DNA from 3 places in the Micromonospora haikouensis genome. Region 3 is predicted to be linked to each of the others. Evidence: riboswitches for the same ligand, from Rfam matches in the RefSeq annotation. Region 3 holds a riboswitch; each other region holds the start of a gene.

Region 1 (5,778 bases), on a different contig from region 3:
GACATCGTGGCCACCATCCAGCGCGAGCAGGACGAGGCGATCCGCTCCCCCGCCTCCGGGGTCACGATCGTCTCGGGCGGGCCGGGCACGGGCAAGACGGCGGTGGCCCTGCACCGGGCGGCGTACCTGCTCTATTCCGACCGCAGCCGCTACGCGGGCGGCGGCATCCTGGTGGTGGGCCCGTCGGCGGTGTTCGTGGAGTACATCGCCTCGGTGCTGCCGTCGCTGGGCGAGGAGACGGCGACGTTGCGCTCGCTGGGGTCGATGTTCCCGGGGATGGGCGCGACGCGCACCGACCCGCCGGAGGTGGCGGCGGTGAAGGGTTCCCTGCGGATGCGCCGGGTGCTGGAGCGGGCGGTGCGGGACGCGGTGCCGGGCGGGCCTGGCGAGTTGCGCCTGCTCTACCGGGGTGAGCTGCTGCGGCTCGACCGCCGAGAGCTCGACGGCATCCGGGACCGGGCGCTGGGCCGGGGTGCCCGCCGCAACGAGTCGCGCCGGGCGGGCTTCGACGGGGTGTTCGCGGCGCTGTGGGCGCAGGCCCGGCGGCTGGGCATCGGCCGGCTGCCGGAGCAGCGCGCGTTCGAGGACGAGATCGCCGAGCGGCCCGAGTTCCGCGAGTTCCTCAAGGCGTGGTGGCCGCGGCTGCACCCCCGGCACGTGCTGGGCTGGCTGGCCCGCCCCGACCGGCTGCGGCGGTACGCCGCCGGGGTGCTGTCCCGGGCGGAGGTCGGCCTGCTCGTCGAGGCGTACCGGGCGCTGGACGTCGAGGGGCTCACGATCGCCGACGTCGCCCTGCTCGACGAGCTGGACGCGCTGCTGGGCAAGCCGCTGCAGCCGAAGCGGGCGAGGCGCGACCCGTTCCAGCTCGCCGGGGGCGTACGCGAGCTGAGCACGCATGCCGACCGGCAGCGCGCGGCGCGGGAGGCGGCCCGGGAGCGGCCCGAGGACTACCGCGACTTCGCGCACGTGGTGGTCGACGAGGCGCAGGACGTGTCGCCGATGCAGTGGCGGATGATCGGCCGGCGTGGCCGGTTGGCGTCCTGGACGGTGGTGGGCGACCCGGCGCAGACCGCGTGGACGGGGGACCCGGAGGAGCTGACCCGGGCCCGGGACGCGGCGCTGGGCCGCCGCCGGCGGCACCAGTTCGAGCTGACCACCAACTACCGCAACTCGGCGGAGATCTTCGCGGTGGCGGAGGCGGAGATCCGCCGGCTCTACCCGGACCTGGCGCTGCCCCGCGCGGTGCGGTCCACCGGCGTGGCCCCGGTCGAGCTGACCGTGCCGGCGGCCGAACTGGCGGCGGCGACCGTCGCGGCGGTCGGCGACCTGCTCGGCGAGGTGGAGGGCACGGTCGGGGTGATCACGCCGGTGCCGCGCCGCGACGAGGTGGCGGGCTGGCTGGCGGGCCGGGCGGCGCCGCGCCTGCAGGTGGTGACCAGCCTCCAGGCCAAGGGCATGGAGTACGACGGGGTGGTGCTGGTCGCCCCGGGCGAGATCCGGGCCGACCCGGGGTCGGGCGTGCGGACGCTGTACGTGGCGCTGTCCCGGGCGACCCAGCGCCTCGTCACCGTCGAACCCACGGGCTGATCCGGCGCCCGGCCGTTCCCCGGCCGGACCGCTGTCGATCACTTGCACATATTGCGATGTGAGCATAGATTGGGCCGGGCGGGGATCACGGACGGAGGGTGTGGGCGTGGGCGCAGGTCATGACCACCACCACGGGGCGGCGAACGCGGCGGACCGCCACTCGGGTCGACTCTGGGCGGCGTTCGCGCTGCTCGCCGCGCTGATGATCGTCGAGGCGGTGACCGCGCTCGGCACCGGCTCGCTGGCGCTGCTCTCCGACGCCGGGCACATGTTCACCGACGTGCTCGGCATCGGCATGGCGCTCGCCGCGATCACCGCCACCCGCCGGGCCACCGCCGACCCGCAGCGCACGTTCGGGCTCTACCGGCTGGAGGTGCTCGCCGCGCTCGGCAACGCCCTGCTGCTCAGCGGCGTCGCCGTCTACGTCCTCGTCGAGGCCGTCCGCCGCTTCGGCGACCCGCCCGAGGTCACCACCGGCCCGATGCTCGTGGTGGCGGTGCTGGGCCTGCTCGCCAACGTCGCCGCGTTCGCCCTGCTGCGCAGCGGGGCGAAGGAGAGCATCAACCTGCGCGGGGCGTACCTGGAGGTGCTGGGCGACCTGCTCGGGTCGGTCGGCGTGATCGGCGCGGCGGCGCTGATCATGGCCACCGGCTGGTGGTGGGCGGACCCGGCGGTGGCCGTCGCGATCGGCGTGTTCATCCTGCCCCGCACCTGGCGGCTCGGGCGGGCCGCGGTGCGCATCCTGGTGCAGGCCGCGCCGGAGCACCTCCAGGTGACCGCCGTGCACGACCGGCTGGCCGCCGTGCCCGGCGTGGTCGAGGTGCACGACCTGCACGTCTGGACGCTGACCTCCGGCATGGAGGTCGCCTCGGCCCACCTGACCATGGCGCCCGGCGCGGAGGTCGGCGCGGTGCTGACCGCCGCCCGCACCGCCCTGCACGAGGACTTCCACATCGAGCACGCCACCCTGCAGGTCGAGCCGGGAGCCGCCCGCGACGGCTGCGGGCCGGCCGGCTGGTGAGACCGAGGCTCATCAATTTTCGCGACATTCGTGGCCGAATGACTGACTTGACAGGTTTCATCCGCGTACCCTCCGTCACGGAAGCAGCGCTGGTCCCACGCGCACCGGTAGGCTCGGCCCCGGCCATCGCCGGGCGGCGCCCTCCGGCGCCTGTGGTGGCCGCCGCCTAATCGCCTGCGGGCGAGCCGGGGAACCATGTTTGTGGGGTGCATCCGCTCCAGCGGTAGGGATCTTCCGTCCCGAACCCGTCAGCTAACCCGGTCGGCGGCTGACGGAAGGACACGCATATGCCAGTAGTGGCACCTGTAGGAAGGCTCGCCGCCCGGGTGGCGGCGGCGCTGGTGCTGACGCTCGCCGTCGGCCTCGGGGTCGCGCCGGTGACGCCGGCCGGGGCCGCGCCGCCCGTCGGCCTGCTCGCCGCACCCGGCGACGACGAGGAGGGCGGCACGCCCGCCCTGCGCGCCCAGCTCGAGGCGGCGAGCAAGGGCTACCTGGAGGCCAAGACCGCCCTCGACCGGTCGGTGAAGCGGCAGCAGCAGCTCGGCGGCCAGCTCAAGACGGTCGAGGCCGAGCTGGTCACCCGCGGCGCCAAGGTCGGCGAGATCGCCGGGGTGGCGTACAAGAAGGGCCGGCTCACCGCCGCCTCGGTGCTGCTCGACAGCAGCTCCCCCGAGGGGTTCCTGGACCGGGCCGCCGCGCTCGACACGATCGCCGCGAACGAGGACCGGGCGCTGCGCGAGCTGCTGACCACCCGGGACGAGGCGACGAAGACCCGGCAGGCCCTCGACGGCGAGATCCGCGAGCAGCGCAAGCAGGTCGCGCTGATGGGCAAGCGCAAGGAGCAGGCCGAGCGGGCCCTCACCGTGGCCAACAACAAGGCCAGCAGCAGCGGCGGCGGGTCCAGCCCAGGCGGCACCTCCAGCGCGAACGCCACCCCCGCGAAGCGCAACTCCGACGGCTCCTGGCCGGCGGAGTCGTGCAGCGTCAACGACCCCACCCCCGCCAACGGCTGCATCACCCCGCGCACCCTGCACGCGCTCAACCAGGCCAAGGCCGCCGGCTTCACCCGGTACGTCTCCTGCTACCGGCCCGGCGGCTCAGGCGAGCACCCGAAGGGCCGGGCCTGCGACTTCGCCGCGCAGAAGGGCGGCTTCGGCGGCGTGGCCAGCGGCGGGGACCGCACCTACGGCAACAACCTGGCCGCGTACTTCGTGCGCAACGCCGACCGGCTCGCCGTGCTGTACGTGATCTGGTTCAAGCAGATCTGGCTGCCCAGCAGCGGCTGGAAGGCGTACAGCGGCGGAAACGGGGACCCGTCCAGCGACCACACCAACCACGTGCACCTGTCGGTGATCTGACCCGCGACCGCCCCGGCGGCCCTCCCCCGACGGGACGGTCGCCGGGGCGCTACGCCGCCCGGCCGAGCACCTCGCCGAGCCGGCGGGCCAGCCCGAGGTGCGCCGAGCGGGCCTGCCGGAAGGCGTACGCGAACAGCGGCGTCGGTGCGACCAGGGTGATCTCCACATCGACGCGGACGAGGCCGTCCGGCTCGTCGCGCAGCCGCGTGTGGTTACGCACCGTCGTGGCCGGCCGCTGCCGGGCCACCGTGACGATCTCGTCGTCGGTCACCACCAGCACGTCCGCCTGGTACGTCACGCCGAAGCGCACCGGCCCGGCGGCGAGCTGGTCGGTGATCGCGTAGCTGGCCAGTGCGCCCGGTCGGGGCGACAGCCGGCGCACCCGCGTGATCAACGGATGCAGCTCGGTCTGCCGGGCGGGATCGCTGAGCAGCGCCACCGCCTCCGCCCGCGAGCAGCGGGCCTGGACCGAGTACTGGAAGCTGTCGCGCCGGGGCATCCGTCGATCGTCCCCCACCCGGGGGCGTGGGGGAAGGGTCGGAGGCCCCGGCACGTGGACCAGCGCCGGCAGCCGCGTCAGGCGCCCGGCAGCACCTCGGGGGTGGCCGTGCCCGCGAGGTAGGGCTCCGGGGCACCGAAGAGCCCGAGCAGGCCGGTCACCCAGAGCTGCCGGTGCACGAAGCGGCTCGGCTCGGTGACGACCAGCTTCACCCCGCTGACCTCGGCGGTCTGGAAGCCGGCCACCATCGCGCTGATGCCGACCGAGTCGATGAAGGTGACGAGACGCATGTTCAGCTCGATGCGGGCGGGCCGCCCCTTGGTGAGCACCTCGGCGATGGCTTCACGCACCTCGTACGCGGTGTCGACGTCGATCTCACCGCGCGGGGCGATCTCGATGACACCACCGGAAAGAACCGACTTCACGATCGACAGGCTCACGCGAGCACCTCCACTCGCCCGTTGACGGGCGCCTCATCAGTACGCGGGCCGCGACCGAGAGTATTCCTCCGATGGCCTCGGTCGCCACCCCTCGGGATGAGCAATTCGTGGATCAGGGCAAAACACGTTGCCCTTATCCGGACTTTTCAGATCCTGTTTGCCGGACGACCAGCCCGGGGGCCGGTGTCGCCGACCCAGGGTAGCGGTCCCCTCCGACCTTTGCGCGCACCCCGCACCCCGGGCGTGTGCCCACCCGGCCGCCACGGGCGGGACCCGCCACCGTTGCCCGCCCCGCCTAGCATCGGCGACGTCCACACCCGTAGCTCGGAAGGGACCACCCATGATCCGGAGACTGGCCGGCCTGGCCGGCGTCGGCGCGCTGCTCGCACTCATGCTGGCCTGCGGCTTCGGCGGCGCCGGGGACGACGATGACGATGACGACGACGACTTCGCCCGGGGCGCGGCGGTGGTGTCCGTACGCTGAGGGCACGGCCGGCGCGCGCCGGGGGGTTTGCGGCGGCGCCGGGTGGGGCACTGCCCCGGTGGGCGGACCGCGCCGGGGCAACGCCCGGGCGACCGCCCACCGGACCCACGCCGCAGTCCGAAGTGGCCGCAAGCTTCGGCACCCGAGGAGGTAGCACGATGTTCGGAACCAACCTGCTGGAGCGCCGCAGCAAGCCCGAGCGGATCGCGGACCAGGCGTGGCAGCACCTGGCCTCCGCCGTCGTCTCGGCCGGGGACAGCGTTCGCGACACCGCCCGCTCCGCCCGGCGCAGCGGCTCGGGCCTCGCCGACGAGGCGGGTGACCTGGTCGGCTCCGCGGCCGACGAGGCGCGCCGCCGGGCGGTGCTGGCCTTCGACGCGCTCGCCGGT
Region 2 (5,778 bases), 1.8 Mb from region 3:
GCCGACCTGGCGGTCCGCCTCGGCCGGGTGGCGGAAGTGGCCGCTGGGGTTGACCGTGTATTCGTTGCGCCGGCCGACCCGGGTCCGCCGCAGGTAGCCGCCGGCCTCCAGGTCGGCCACGATCGCCTGCGCCGCGCGCTCGGTCACGCCCACCTCGTCCGCGACGTCGCGCAGCCTGGCGGTCGGGTTGCGGGCGATGGCGAGCAGGACGTGGCCGTGGTTGGTGAGGAACGTCCAGTTCCGGGTGTTCCCGTTCCCGCCTGCTGTCGTCGCCATGTCGGACATGTTAGGGCTCGGCGACGACGCCCACGCCCCTGGGCCGACGCGGGCCGGAGCGCGGGCCTGCGCAACCCCTTCCCAAAGCAGGAAATGTGTATCACGTAACGCTTGACGTGCCTTTCGCTGCGTGTGACCGTGGGGGAACTGGTCGTGCGCGTGAATGACGAGGTGATGGGGCATGGAGCATTCCAGCATGTCGATGGCTCAGGCGGGCTCCGGGCAGCTAGACCCCCTCTCGTCCGTCGGGCGACCGGGCGAGCCGGGCGCTGCCTGCACCCCGGCCCGGGCCCTCGCCGAGCTGCACGCCGGCAACCACCGCTTCGTCAGCGGAACGCCGCGCCACCCCAACCAGGACGCCGACCACCGGGCGGCCGTCGCCGACGGGCAGCACCCGTTCGCGGTGATCGTCGGCTGCTCCGACTCCCGCCTCGCCGCCGAGATCATCTTCGACCGTGGCCTGGGGGACCTCTTCGTGGTCCGCACCGCCGGGCACACCGTCGGCCCCGAGGTGCTGGGCAGCGTCGAGTACGCCGTGACCGTGCTGGGCACCCCCCTGGTGGTGGTGCTCGGCCACGACTCCTGCGGGGCGGTGCAGGCGGCCAAGGCGGCGGCCGGCACCGGCAGCGAGCCCGCCGGCAACCTGCGGGCCGTGGTGGACGCCGTGGTGCCCAGCCTGCACCGGGCCGCCGAGCGGGGCGTCGAGGGCATCGACGAGATCATCGACATCCACATCGCGTGCACGGTCGAGGCGATGCTCGACCGGTCGCCCGTGCTGGCCGCCGAGGTCGACGCGGGCCGCTGCGCGGTCGTCGGGATGTCGTACCGGCTCAGTGCCGGCGGGGTGCGGACGGTGGCCGCCGTGCCGGCCGCCATGGCGGCGGACGCCACCCCGGCCCGCGCCGCCGCCTGACGCACCCCCGCCGCCCGGCGCTCACCCCGGCCCTGACGCGCACCGCCGCCCGAGACACGACGAGAGGGGCCGCCCCCACAGCGGGACGGCCCCTCTCGTCGTGCGCGGCGCGCCGCGTCAGAGCAGCGACATGTGCACGTGGTCCGTGTGGTTGGACGGCCCGCTGTAGGACTTCCAGCCGGTCGCCGGGAACCAGATCTGCCGGTTCCAGATGACGTAGTAGATGCCGAGCCGGTCGGCGTTGCGGATGAGGAACGCGGCGAGGTTGTTGCCGTACATCCGGGTGTCGTTGTTGTGCCAGGGGGAGAACCCGCTGTTCTGGAGCGACCAGTCGCAGGCCCGGCCCTTGGGGTGTTCCCACGGCCCGCCCGGCCGGTAGCAGCCCACGAACCGGTTGAAGCCGGCCCGCTTGGTCTCCTTGTAGGCGTGCAGGGTGCGGGGCGTGATGCAGCCGGAGGTGGTGGGGTCGTTCTCGCTGCACGACTCGGGCCGCCAGTCGCCGTCCGACGTCCGGCCCGGCCCGATCCTCGCGACCGGGGAGGTGGCGTTGACCAGGCCGCCGGTGAAGCCCTTGCCGCCGACCAGGGCGAGTGCCTTCTCGGCGTCGAACTTCTTCTTCGCCATGACCGACGCCTGCTTCTGCTGCTCGCGCACCTCGGCGTCGAGCGCGAGCTTGGCCTGCTCGGCGCGGTTCTTCGCCGCGCTGACCTCGGCCAGCTTGTTGGCGTTGACCATGTTCAGCTCGTCGAGGGCCGAGGCGCGCTTGACGAACGAGTCCGGTGTGTTGCTCTCCAGCAGCATCGCCATCGCGCCGACCCGGCCGGTCCGGTACGACTGCGCGGCCATCTCGCCGACCTGCGGCGCGAGCGCGTCCAGCTCCTCCTGGGCCTTGCGCACCTCGTCGGCGAGCTGGGCCTGGCGCTTCTTGGACTTCTCGAGCTTCGACTTCGCCTGGGCGTAGTCCCGGTTCGTCGCCTCGATGACGTCGGTGATGAGCTGGGGCTCGTCGTCCTCCTCGTGCCCCGAGGGTTGGGGGGCGGCGGCGGGCAGGGCGAGCGCCGGGGCGGCCGGCCCGGCGACGACCGCCAGGGCAGCGAGCACGGCCACCACGGGTGTCAACCAGCGGTGCAGGGGTGCCGTCACAATGTTCCCTTCCATCGACCGCCGACCGGGTTAGCTGACGGGTTCGGGGCGGAAGCGGCCCCTACCGCTCGCGCGGATTCACCCCGGGCACCTGGTTCCCCGGCTCGCCTTGCGGCGATTGGGCGGCGGCACCGCAGGCGCCGCTTCGCGCCTTCGGCGGTGACCGGCAGCGAGGTTACCCGAGAGCCCATGCGGGGAGCTACGTCCGGATGCCGACTAAAAGCGTCATTTCGTAATCGCCATCGGTAATCAGTGATGCGCTTCTCAGGGCGGATGCCGCCACCGGTCACGCTGTGAAGTGTCACCATGCGGTGTCCGTGCCTCCTTCTCGGTGCGGCCGTCCGGCCGGGGGGTGGGTGGGGGCGTGGTCGTCGGGGAACCCCTCGGCCGCCCGGCCGCCGCCGAGCGCCTCCAGCGCGAGATTGCGGTCCGCGGTCCGCCGCCCGCCCCCGGGGGTACGCGCCGCCGGCACGTCCCCGCCGTCCGCCGGGCCGGGCCGGGACGCGGCGGTGTGCCCCTCAGCGGTGTGCCCCTCAGCCGTGTGTCCCGCCGCCGTGCGCCCCGCTGCGGTGACCACGGCGGCCAGCCCGGTGGTGAGCGGCACGGCGGCGATCAGGCCCAGCGTGGCGACCGCGCTGCGGACGATCTCCTGGGCGAGGAACTCGCTGGTCAGGATCTCGGTCACGGGGCGGGAGTCGGCGGTGAGCAGGAGCAGCAGCGGCAGCGACGCGCCCGCGTACGCCAGCACGATCGTGTTGACCGTGGAGGCGATGTGCGCCCGGCCGACGCGGGTGGCCGCCCGGTAGAGCTGCAACCGGGACAGCCCCGGGTTGGCGTGCGCCAGCTCGGTGACCGTGGCCGCCTGGGTCACGGTGACGTCGTCGAGCACCCCGAGCGAACCGATGATGATGCCGGCCAGGAGCAGGCCGTGCAGGTCCACGTCGCCCCGGAACATCGACAGGGTGGTGGCGTCCTCGCTGCCGTACCCGGTGAGGTGGGTGGCCGCCGTGGCCAGGGTGCCCAGCAGGCCGGTGAGCACCAGGCTGCCCAGGGTGCCGAGGACGGCCACCGACGTCTGCGCGGTGACCCCGTGGGTGAGGTACAACACCACGAACATGATCAACGCGGAGCCGACGACGGCGATCGGCAGCGGCGACCCGCCCGCGCCGATGCCGGGCAGCACGAAGGTCAGCAGGATGGCGAAGGTGGCGGCGAGCCCGGCCAGGGCGGCCACCCCCCGCCAGCGGCCGAACGCGACGATCGCCAGCGCGAACACCACCGCCAGCCAGATCAGCGGGGCGCCGCGCTGGTGCTCGGCGATGTTGTAGGTGCTCGCCGCCGGGTCGGCCGGGTCGGTCAGCTTCACCAGCACGATCCGGTCGTCGACGGCTACGGTGGGCGCGCCGGGGCCGGTCGGGATCGGCGTCTCGACCTGCTGCCCGGCGTCGGGCCCCTGCTCCACCCGGACGGTCACCGTGCCGCACGGGCCGTCCGCGACGCCCGGCCCGCCGCCCTCCGGCGTCTCCGGCTGCGGCGGGCACTCCTCGGTGACCACCCGGGTCACCGTGCCGTGATAGCGGGGCACCGGCGAACCGCCGTCGACCTCGGGACCGCCGTCGCGGGGCCACAGGACGACCGCCGCGATCACGGTGAGCACGAAGAGGGGCACCACGGTCGCGACGAGGACCCGCCGCACCCCCGGTGGGGTGGGCGGAGCGGGTCGGTTGTGGTCGGCGCCCATCGACGATCTCCAAACGGTGTCAGCGCGGGATACGGCTCGGCGGCCCGGACGGTTCAGCGTCGCGGGCGATCGATCCGGGCCGGCTGCCCGGACGACCGCACCGGGCCGGCCGCCGGAGGACCTGCCCGTCCCGCGGGTCGCCCGAAGCCCCGCCCCACCGGCGGCCCGGTCTCCGCCCTGCGGACCGCCCGGAGCGGGATCCCACGTCCCATCGCCCGGAATCGTAGCCACCCTCACCTGCGAACGCAGGTCGGCCGACACCATGTCGGCGACATGGCGGTGTTCCGGCCGCCCTGATACCGCCATCTGGCCGACATCCTGCCGATTCGACGGCCGGCAGGGCATGTTGGAGACATGGCCCACGACGAGCACGCCGGACACGGCGGGCACGACAAGCACGCCGGGCACGACCCGGAGATGTTCCGCCGCCGGTTCTGGGTCTGCCTCGCGCTGACCCTGCCGATCGTCGTCACCAGCCACATGGTGATGGACTGGTTCGGCTACTCGCTGGAGTTTCCCGGCCGGGCCCTGGTCGGCCCGGTGCTCGGCTCGGCCGTCTTCTGGTGGGGCGGGTGGCCGTTCCTGGTCGGCGCGGTCCGGGAGCTGCGCGACCGGGCACCCGGGATGATGCTGCTCATCGCGATGGCGATCAGCGTGGCGTACGCCGCGTCGCTGGCCACCAGCGCCGGCGCGTTCGACCTGGACTTCTGGTGGGAGCTGGCGGCGCTGGTCACCATCATGCTGCTCGGGCACTGGCAGGAGATGAAGGCGATCGGCCAGGCCCGGGGCGCCCTCGCGGCGCTGGCCGCGCTGCTGCCCGACGACGCGGAGCGGGTCGGGCCCGACGGCGGCACCGAGCGGGTCCCCGTGGCCGCGCTGCACGTCGGCGACGTGCTGCTGGTCCGGCCCGGCGGTCGGGTGCCGGCCGACGGCCGGGTCGTCGACGGAGCCGCCGAGCTGGACGAATCCATGATCACGGGCGAGTCCCGCCCGGTCGCCCGGTCGGTCGGCGACCGGGTGGTGGCGGGCACGGTGGCCACGGACTCCGCGCTCCGGGTCGAGGTGCAGGCCACCGGCGAGGAGACCACCCTCGCCGGCATCCAGCGCATGGTCGCCGAGGCCCAGCGCTCCAGCGGCCGGGCCCAGGTGCTCGCGGACCGCTTCGCGGCCTGGCTGTTCTACGTCGCCACCGCCACCGCCGTGGTGACGGTCGTGGTCTGGTCCCTCCTCGGCGACACCGACGAGGCCGTCGTGCGGACCGTCACGGTGCTGGTCATCGCCTGCCCGCACGCGCTGGGGCTCGCGATCCCGCTGGTCATCGCGCTGTCTACGGCGGTGGCGGCGCGCTCCGGCATCCTGGTGAAGAACCGTCTCGCGCTGGAGCGGATGCGCACCGTCGACGCGGTGCTGTTCGACAAGACCGGCACCCTCACCCGGGGCGAGCACGCCGTGACCGGCGTCGCGGCCGTCGCGGGCACCGGCGAGGACGAGCTGCTGCGGCTGGCCGCCGGCGTCGAGGCGGACAGCGAGCACCCGCTGGCCCGCGCGATCGTCGCCGCCGCCGAACAGCGCGGCGGCCCCGCACCGGCCACCGGCTTCCGCGCCCTGCCGGGCCGTGGGGTGCGGGCCACGATCGACGGCACGGAGTACGCCGTGGGCGGGCCGGCCCTGCTGCGCGAGCTGGGCGTGGGCCTCCCCACCGAGC
Region 3 (5,778 bases):
CGGCGGTCGGCTTCCTGCTGGTCAACCTCGGCCTGGCCGCGCTGTTGCACCGGTGGGTGGAGATGCCGCTGACCCGCCGGCTCGGGCCGCCGCGCCGACCCCGCGCCCCGGCCGCCGCCGCCTGACCCGCCGCCTGCCCCTGCCCCTGCTCCGCCGCCGACCCGGCCCCTGACCCCGCCGCCGGTGACGCGTGGCGGTGGTGCGTGGCCAGTGGTGCGTCGTCCGTGGTGCGCCACGCCGCGTTCAGCAGGTGACACGCTCGCCGGCGGTGCGTGGCGCGGCCGGTGGCGGTAGCGTGGACGGGTGCTTCCCGTCGCGCTGACCTGTCCCCTGTGGTGGGTCGCGCGCTGGACGGCGCGGATGCTGGCGACCCTCGCCGTCGTGGTCGCGTTCTCCCTCGGTGCCGCGTCGCTGCCGCCGGGCACGATGCTCCCCGCCAGCGTCGACCCCGGCCAGGCCGGCTCCAGCCCTGCCGTCGCCGCCTCCGTTGCGGGGTCCGTCGCCGTCGCGGAGGCCCGCACCGTCGCGGCATCCGCCGCCGGGTCCACCGTCACTGGCTCCATCGCCGCCGGCTCCACCGCCGCAGCGGGTGCCGCCGGCCCGTGGCCGCCCGCCGACGTGCCGCCGCCCGCCGAGGCCGGGCCCCCGCAGGTCGCCGCGCCGGCCCCGCAGCGGGTGCCGACCGGGCTCGTCCCCGCCGCCGTCGGCCCCCGCGCGCCGCCGGCCGCCTGAGCCACGCGGCGGGCCGCGCCCGCCACCACCGTCGCCGACGACCCTCACCCACCGCCGCCCCAGCCGCCGGGCCCGTACGCCGTAGGCGTCCCGCCCGGCGGCGGCCCGGATCCCTTTCCGCCTCCCCTGCCCGCGAGGTGCCGACCATGGACATCGTTCTCTACCAGTTCCTGACCGAGGTGCCGCTGGCCGCCGCCATCTGGTCCGTGCTGCTCGTGCTGGCGCTCACCGTGCTCGCCGTGCTGGTCGCCCGCCCCGAGCGGGACCGCCCGCCCGCCGTCGAGCCCCCGGTCCGGCCCGCCGCCCCGCCCGCCCCGGCCGCCGCAGACCTGCGCCGGTACGCCGAGGAGGTGGCGGTGGCCGCCGCCGGGGCGGCGCAGAACGCCCGCCGCCGACGGGCCGCCTGGACGGCCGCCCAGGACGCCGCCGAGCGGGCCTGGCAGGCGTACGACGAGGCGGAGACCGCCGCCCGACGCTTCCGCGACGCGGGCGCGCTGCCGACGCCGCACACCCCGCGTACCCCCGCCGAGTACGCGGCCCGGGAGCGCTGGCTGCACCACGCCGCCACGGCGGCCCACCTGCGGGGCGAGTTGTCCATCGGGCAGCTCTGCGACGTCTTCGCCCGCCGGGGCGGCTGGGACCCCCGGCTGCACCCGGTGGAGCAGGAGGTCGTCCTGGCCCGGGCCGTCCGGGACGGCAGGCTGGCCCGCTACCGTGCCGCCGCCGCACGCGAGCGGGCCGCGTGGGGCGACGCCGAACTGGCGGCCGAGGCCGCCCGGGCGCTGGCCGCCGAGGCGTACGCCGCCGCCGAGCGCGCCCGGCCCGCCCACGCGCCGGCGACCAGCGCCACGGCCTCCGGCAGGGTCCTCGGGATCACCGGCTGGCGCCCACCCCGCCCCGCCCCGGCACGGTAACCGCGGAAACCGCGGTGGTGGTGACCGCCGTGACCGCCGTGACCGCCGTGACCGTCGTGACCGTGGTCACTGCGGTGACCGCCGTGATCAAGAGGTTTGCGTCATCGTGGAGATCAACTCTGACGCTTTTCTCTTGATCACCGAGGCGGGGGCAGGGCGGGGGCAGGGCGGGGGCAGGGCGGGGGTGTGAGGCGGGTCATGGTGGGGTGGGATCGGGCAGGCGGGGCCATTCGGTTTGATCGGGGGCGGTAATCGCCGAGATTCGCGGCGCGTCGTCCCGTTGCGGGTCCGCTGGCGTCGGATGGGTCGGCAGTCCCATTGAGTCGCGTCAGTCTCCGAATGCCCCGTAAATGGGTCGGTCAGCGGACGTTTAAGCAGGTGGCGGGGGGTTGGCAGGACTTCCGTCGGCCAGTAGTGTCGGCCCGTCTGGTGCGGTACCCGATCGCAAGAGGCGACGCCGCGCCGACCCGCTCAATCGTGAAGATCACGAACCGGGGACCCATTGCACGTCCGGGGTGAATCCGCGGGCCACGGCCTGCGGTAGGGCGATCTTCCCGCCCGAATCCGTCAGCTAACCCGGTAGGCGGTATCGGAAGGAGTTCCATCCTCGTGCAGCACGACCCCACCCCCCGGGTTGTTCCTCCACCACGGAGCCCGGTGCCCGTGTCCGCCGCCGCCGAGCCGGCGCACTGACCGTCGCACCCCTGCGTACGCCCGCCTGAGCGGGCGCCCCAGAAAGCGGACCCCACCGGCCGCGGACACCGTCCGCCGCCGTGCGCCGACGCGCGCCCGGGTGCCTCCGCTTCCGCCCCGTCCCGTGGAGGAACACGTGAACGATCAGCTCAAGCGGCACCTGCGGCGACTCGCCACGGAACGCCCGTACCAGGTCGTCGCCGGCTCCGCCGCGGCGCTGCTGCTGGCCTCCGGCACCGGCGCGCTGCTCGCCGCCGTCGACGACGACGCCCCCGCCCCGCAGCGGACCACCAACGCCGCCGTGGCCGAGGTGGCACCCCGCCTCGACGGCGCGGCCAGCCGCGCCCAGGCCCGGATCGCCGCGCCGCTCGCTGCCCCGAGCAGCGCCGCGCCGTCGCCGAGCGCCACCTCGGCGGCCCCGAACCCCGACCTGACGGCCTCGGCGACGCCGAAGAAGACCACGGCGAAGCCCGCGGCCCCGAAGCCGCCGTCGTCCAAGGTCCTCGACTACGACTACGAGGCCCAGAGCACCTACTACTACTGCGGCCCGGCTGCGGTGCGCAACGCGCTCTCCGCCACCGGTGTCGACGGCACCCAGGACGACCTGGCCGCGCGCCTCGGCACCACGGAGATGGGCACCAACTCGGCCTACGACACCACCCGTGTGCTCAACGAGATGGTCAAGGGCGAGCCGTACCGGACCCGGCTGATCCCCGGCGGCGCCGCCACCCCGGCGGAGACGGAGCGGCTCCGGGCCGACGTGGTGAAGGCGGTCAGCGCCGGTCGCGGCGTCGTGGTCAACATCGCCGGCGACGCCACCGACGTCGACGGCGGCTGGCACTCGTTCCCCGGCGGCCACTACATCGCCGTCGTGGGCTACCGCGACTCCGGGCGCACCGTGCGGATCGCCGACTCGGCGGACCCGGCCGTCCCGGCGTACTGGATCAGCACCGCCGCGCTGGCCCACTGGGCGGCGACGCGGGGCTACTCGGCCTGACATCACCCTCCCCCCCCACCGGCCCCGGCTCTCCTCCGCAGAGAGCCGGGGCCGGTGCCGTCTCCGGGTAGGCGGGGGCGGCCTCGATCCTTGGACAGTTGCGGTTCAAGGCGAACAGCAACTGTCCAAGAATCGGAGGCGGGACGATCAGGCGGTGGGGGAGTGGGTCATCGCGTCGGCGGCGCGCGGGGCCGGCGGGTTCCAGCCCGGCTCCAGCTCCCGGCGGGCCGCCGAAAGGAACGCCTCGGCGTACGACTCGGCCGGGAAGTCGCCCAGGTAGTGGGCCCGGGTGCCCCAGCGGGCCGCCGCCTTCGGGTCGGTGTCCAGCAGCAGGCCGAGCACCTCGTCGAGGTTGCCCGCGTCGCTCCGCAGCACGTAACCCGAGCCGGCCAGCGGGAACCGCTCGACGAACCGGTCGCCGTCGCCGACCATGTCCGTCACCGCGTACGGCTTGCCGGAGTAGAGGTAGTCGGAGATGACGCCGGAGACGTCCGAGACGAGCGCGTCGGAGCGGTTGACGCAGTCGACCAGGGACAGCTCCCGGCTGGCCGCCGCGCCGAAGACGTGCTGCCGCCCGGTGCGGGCCCGGTCCGCCGCCAGCAGCTCCGTGAGCCGGGCGAGCTGCCGCGCCGACGCCGGGTTCTGCCCCGTGTACGGGTGGGCGCGCAGGATCACCGTCGCGCCCCGGGCCAGCAGGCCCCGCACGATCGTCTCGCCCACCGGCAGCGAGCAGTAGTTCGCGTCGGCGTGGTGCCCCGTCCAGGTCGGGGTGTAGAGCACCGTCGGGTTCGCCAGGCCGGTGGCCGGCGCGCGGCGTACCTCGATCGACTCGACCTGGGGGCGGCCGACCACGACGAACTTCTCCGCCGGGATGTCCACCCCGGCGCGGGCGTACCGGTCGATCGCCGCCCGCCCGGCCACGAAGTTGCGGTCGAACAGCGCCGTGACCGGGTTGGCGCTCGGTGCCTTGTCGCTGTCGCCGTGGTGGATCTGCACGTGGGTGAGCTGCGAGAACCGGATGCAGTGGCTGTTCTTCGCCCCGTGGTTGACGTAGAACGCCACCTTCAGGCTCGGCACCAGCGCCTCGTCCATCGCCTTCAGCGTCGGGCAGTAGACCACCGGGGCGCTGGTGGCCGCGGCGATCGGGGCGAGGAACTCCGGCTCCCGCACCATCACGAAGAACGGCCGGCCGATCCGCTCCAGGTACGGCAGCCACATGGTGACCTGGTATTCCGACCCGGGCGGGGCGGAGAAGTGCAGCAGGAACTCCGGCCGGTGCGCCCGCAGCGCTCGGGCCACCGCCGAGCCACCCGCCCCGGGCCGGAACCGTCGCTTCGCCAGGTCGGCCGCGACCGCCCCGGCCCCCGCGCCGACGGCGAGGGCCACCAGCAGGGCGACCCAGGCCGGCAGCACCAGGGCGGCGGCCAGCGCCACCACGGCGAGCAGCACCAGCAGGGCGTCGCCCAGCCGGGCCGCGATCAACGGGGTCCACGACCGCACGGGCAGGTTCGCCGCCCGGATCTCCAGGTCGCCGGCCTGCCGCAGCGGCCCCACCAGCAGCACCAGCCCCAGCAGCACCAGGGCCGTCGCCGCCAGCGCCGGGTCGAAGCCGGCGTCGAGCCGTCGCGCGTACCCGACGAGGATGCCGGCGGCGAGCAGCACCGCCTCGGCGGTGCTGTCGGCGGCCGGGCGGACCCGGCGCTCCCAGCCGGCGGCGGCGAGGGCCGCCACCGCGAGCGCCAGGCCCCAGCCCGTCGCCCCGGTCAGGGCGAGGGTGAGGAACGCCAGCACCGCCAGGCCGGTGGCCGCCACCCGGGCGGCCAGCTTCCTGACCAGGTCACCACGCATGTCGCTTCGCTTCCTTCGCCCGTCGCGGTGGCCGTCGACCCGTCAGCCGGCCGTGGCCGGGGCGGACGCCCGGCTGGCCTGGGCGGGCACGCCCGCGGCGGGCAGCTCGCCCGGCGCCCGGCGTACGTCGATGACCTGCCCGGTCAGCTCGGAGATCAGCACGTCCAGCGACGACTGGGCGACGGTCTCGGCGGCCAGCAGGGTGTGCTCCGGCTCCTCGCCGAACGCCTTGGTGCGCATCGGCGTGGCGGTGCGCTCCGGGTTGATGCAGTTGACCCGTACGCCGAACTCGGCCCACTCGTCGGACAGCGCCTGGGTGAGGTTGACCAGGGCGGCCTTGGTGGCCGAGTAGAGCGCGTAGCGGGCCCGGCCCCGGGTGTACGAGCTGGACGTGTAGAGCAGCAGCTGGCCCTTGGTCTGCTGCAGGTACGGCAGCGACTGCCGGGCGATGGTGACCGGGCCGACGAAGTTGACGTGCAGGACCCGGTCCATCGTCTCCTGGTCCATCTCGGCCAGCTCGCCCTTTTCCAGGATGCCGGCGGTGACGACCACGTGGTCGATCCGGCCGGTGGCCTCGAAGGCGGTCTTCAGCGC

What was found. Region 3 has a riboswitch for cyclic di-AMP ahead of TK50_RS11695 (C39 family peptidase). Riboswitches for the same ligand answer to the same signal wherever they lie in the genome.
Region 1: another riboswitch for cyclic di-AMP. It lies ahead of TK50_RS22595 (coiled-coil domain-containing protein); the one in region 3 lies ahead of TK50_RS11695 (C39 family peptidase).
Region 2: another riboswitch for cyclic di-AMP. It lies ahead of TK50_RS04560 (coiled-coil domain-containing protein); the one in region 3 lies ahead of TK50_RS11695 (C39 family peptidase).

Annotation. Positions count from the first base shown of each region.
Region 1 is NZ_JXSX01000003.1:213,228-219,005, reverse strand. Features, by position in the region: gene TK50_RS22605 (HelD family protein) at 1-1,587, shown strand, start outside; gene TK50_RS22600 (cation diffusion facilitator family transporter) at 1,694-2,608, shown strand; cyclic di-AMP (ydaO/yuaA leader) riboswitch at 2,762-2,891, shown strand; gene TK50_RS22595 (coiled-coil domain-containing protein) at 2,896-3,966, shown strand; gene TK50_RS22590 (SRPBCC family protein) at 4,016-4,465, opposite strand; gene TK50_RS22585 (STAS domain-containing protein) at 4,543-4,905, opposite strand; gene TK50_RS34205 (hypothetical protein) at 5,246-5,389, shown strand; gene TK50_RS22580 (hypothetical protein) at 5,548-5,778, shown strand, end outside.
Region 2 is NZ_JXSX01000001.1:995,846-1,001,623, forward strand. Features, by position in the region: gene TK50_RS04550 (helix-turn-helix transcriptional regulator) at 1-285, opposite strand, end outside; gene TK50_RS04555 (carbonic anhydrase) at 479-1,189, shown strand; gene TK50_RS04560 (coiled-coil domain-containing protein) at 1,307-2,332, opposite strand; cyclic di-AMP (ydaO/yuaA leader) riboswitch at 2,337-2,467, opposite strand; gene TK50_RS04565 (YibE/F family protein) at 2,634-4,073, opposite strand; gene TK50_RS04570 (heavy metal translocating P-type ATPase) at 4,428-5,778, shown strand, end outside.
Region 3 is NZ_JXSX01000001.1:2,821,551-2,827,328, forward strand. Features, by position in the region: gene TK50_RS11680 (acyltransferase family protein) at 1-125, shown strand, start outside; gene TK50_RS11685 (hypothetical protein) at 304-732, shown strand; gene TK50_RS11690 (hypothetical protein) at 879-1,646, shown strand; cyclic di-AMP (ydaO/yuaA leader) riboswitch at 2,105-2,247, shown strand; gene TK50_RS11695 (C39 family peptidase) at 2,464-3,336, shown strand; gene TK50_RS11700 (CDP-glycerol glycerophosphotransferase family protein) at 3,484-5,184, opposite strand; gene TK50_RS11705 (bifunctional cytidylyltransferase/SDR family oxidoreductase) at 5,227-5,778, opposite strand, start outside.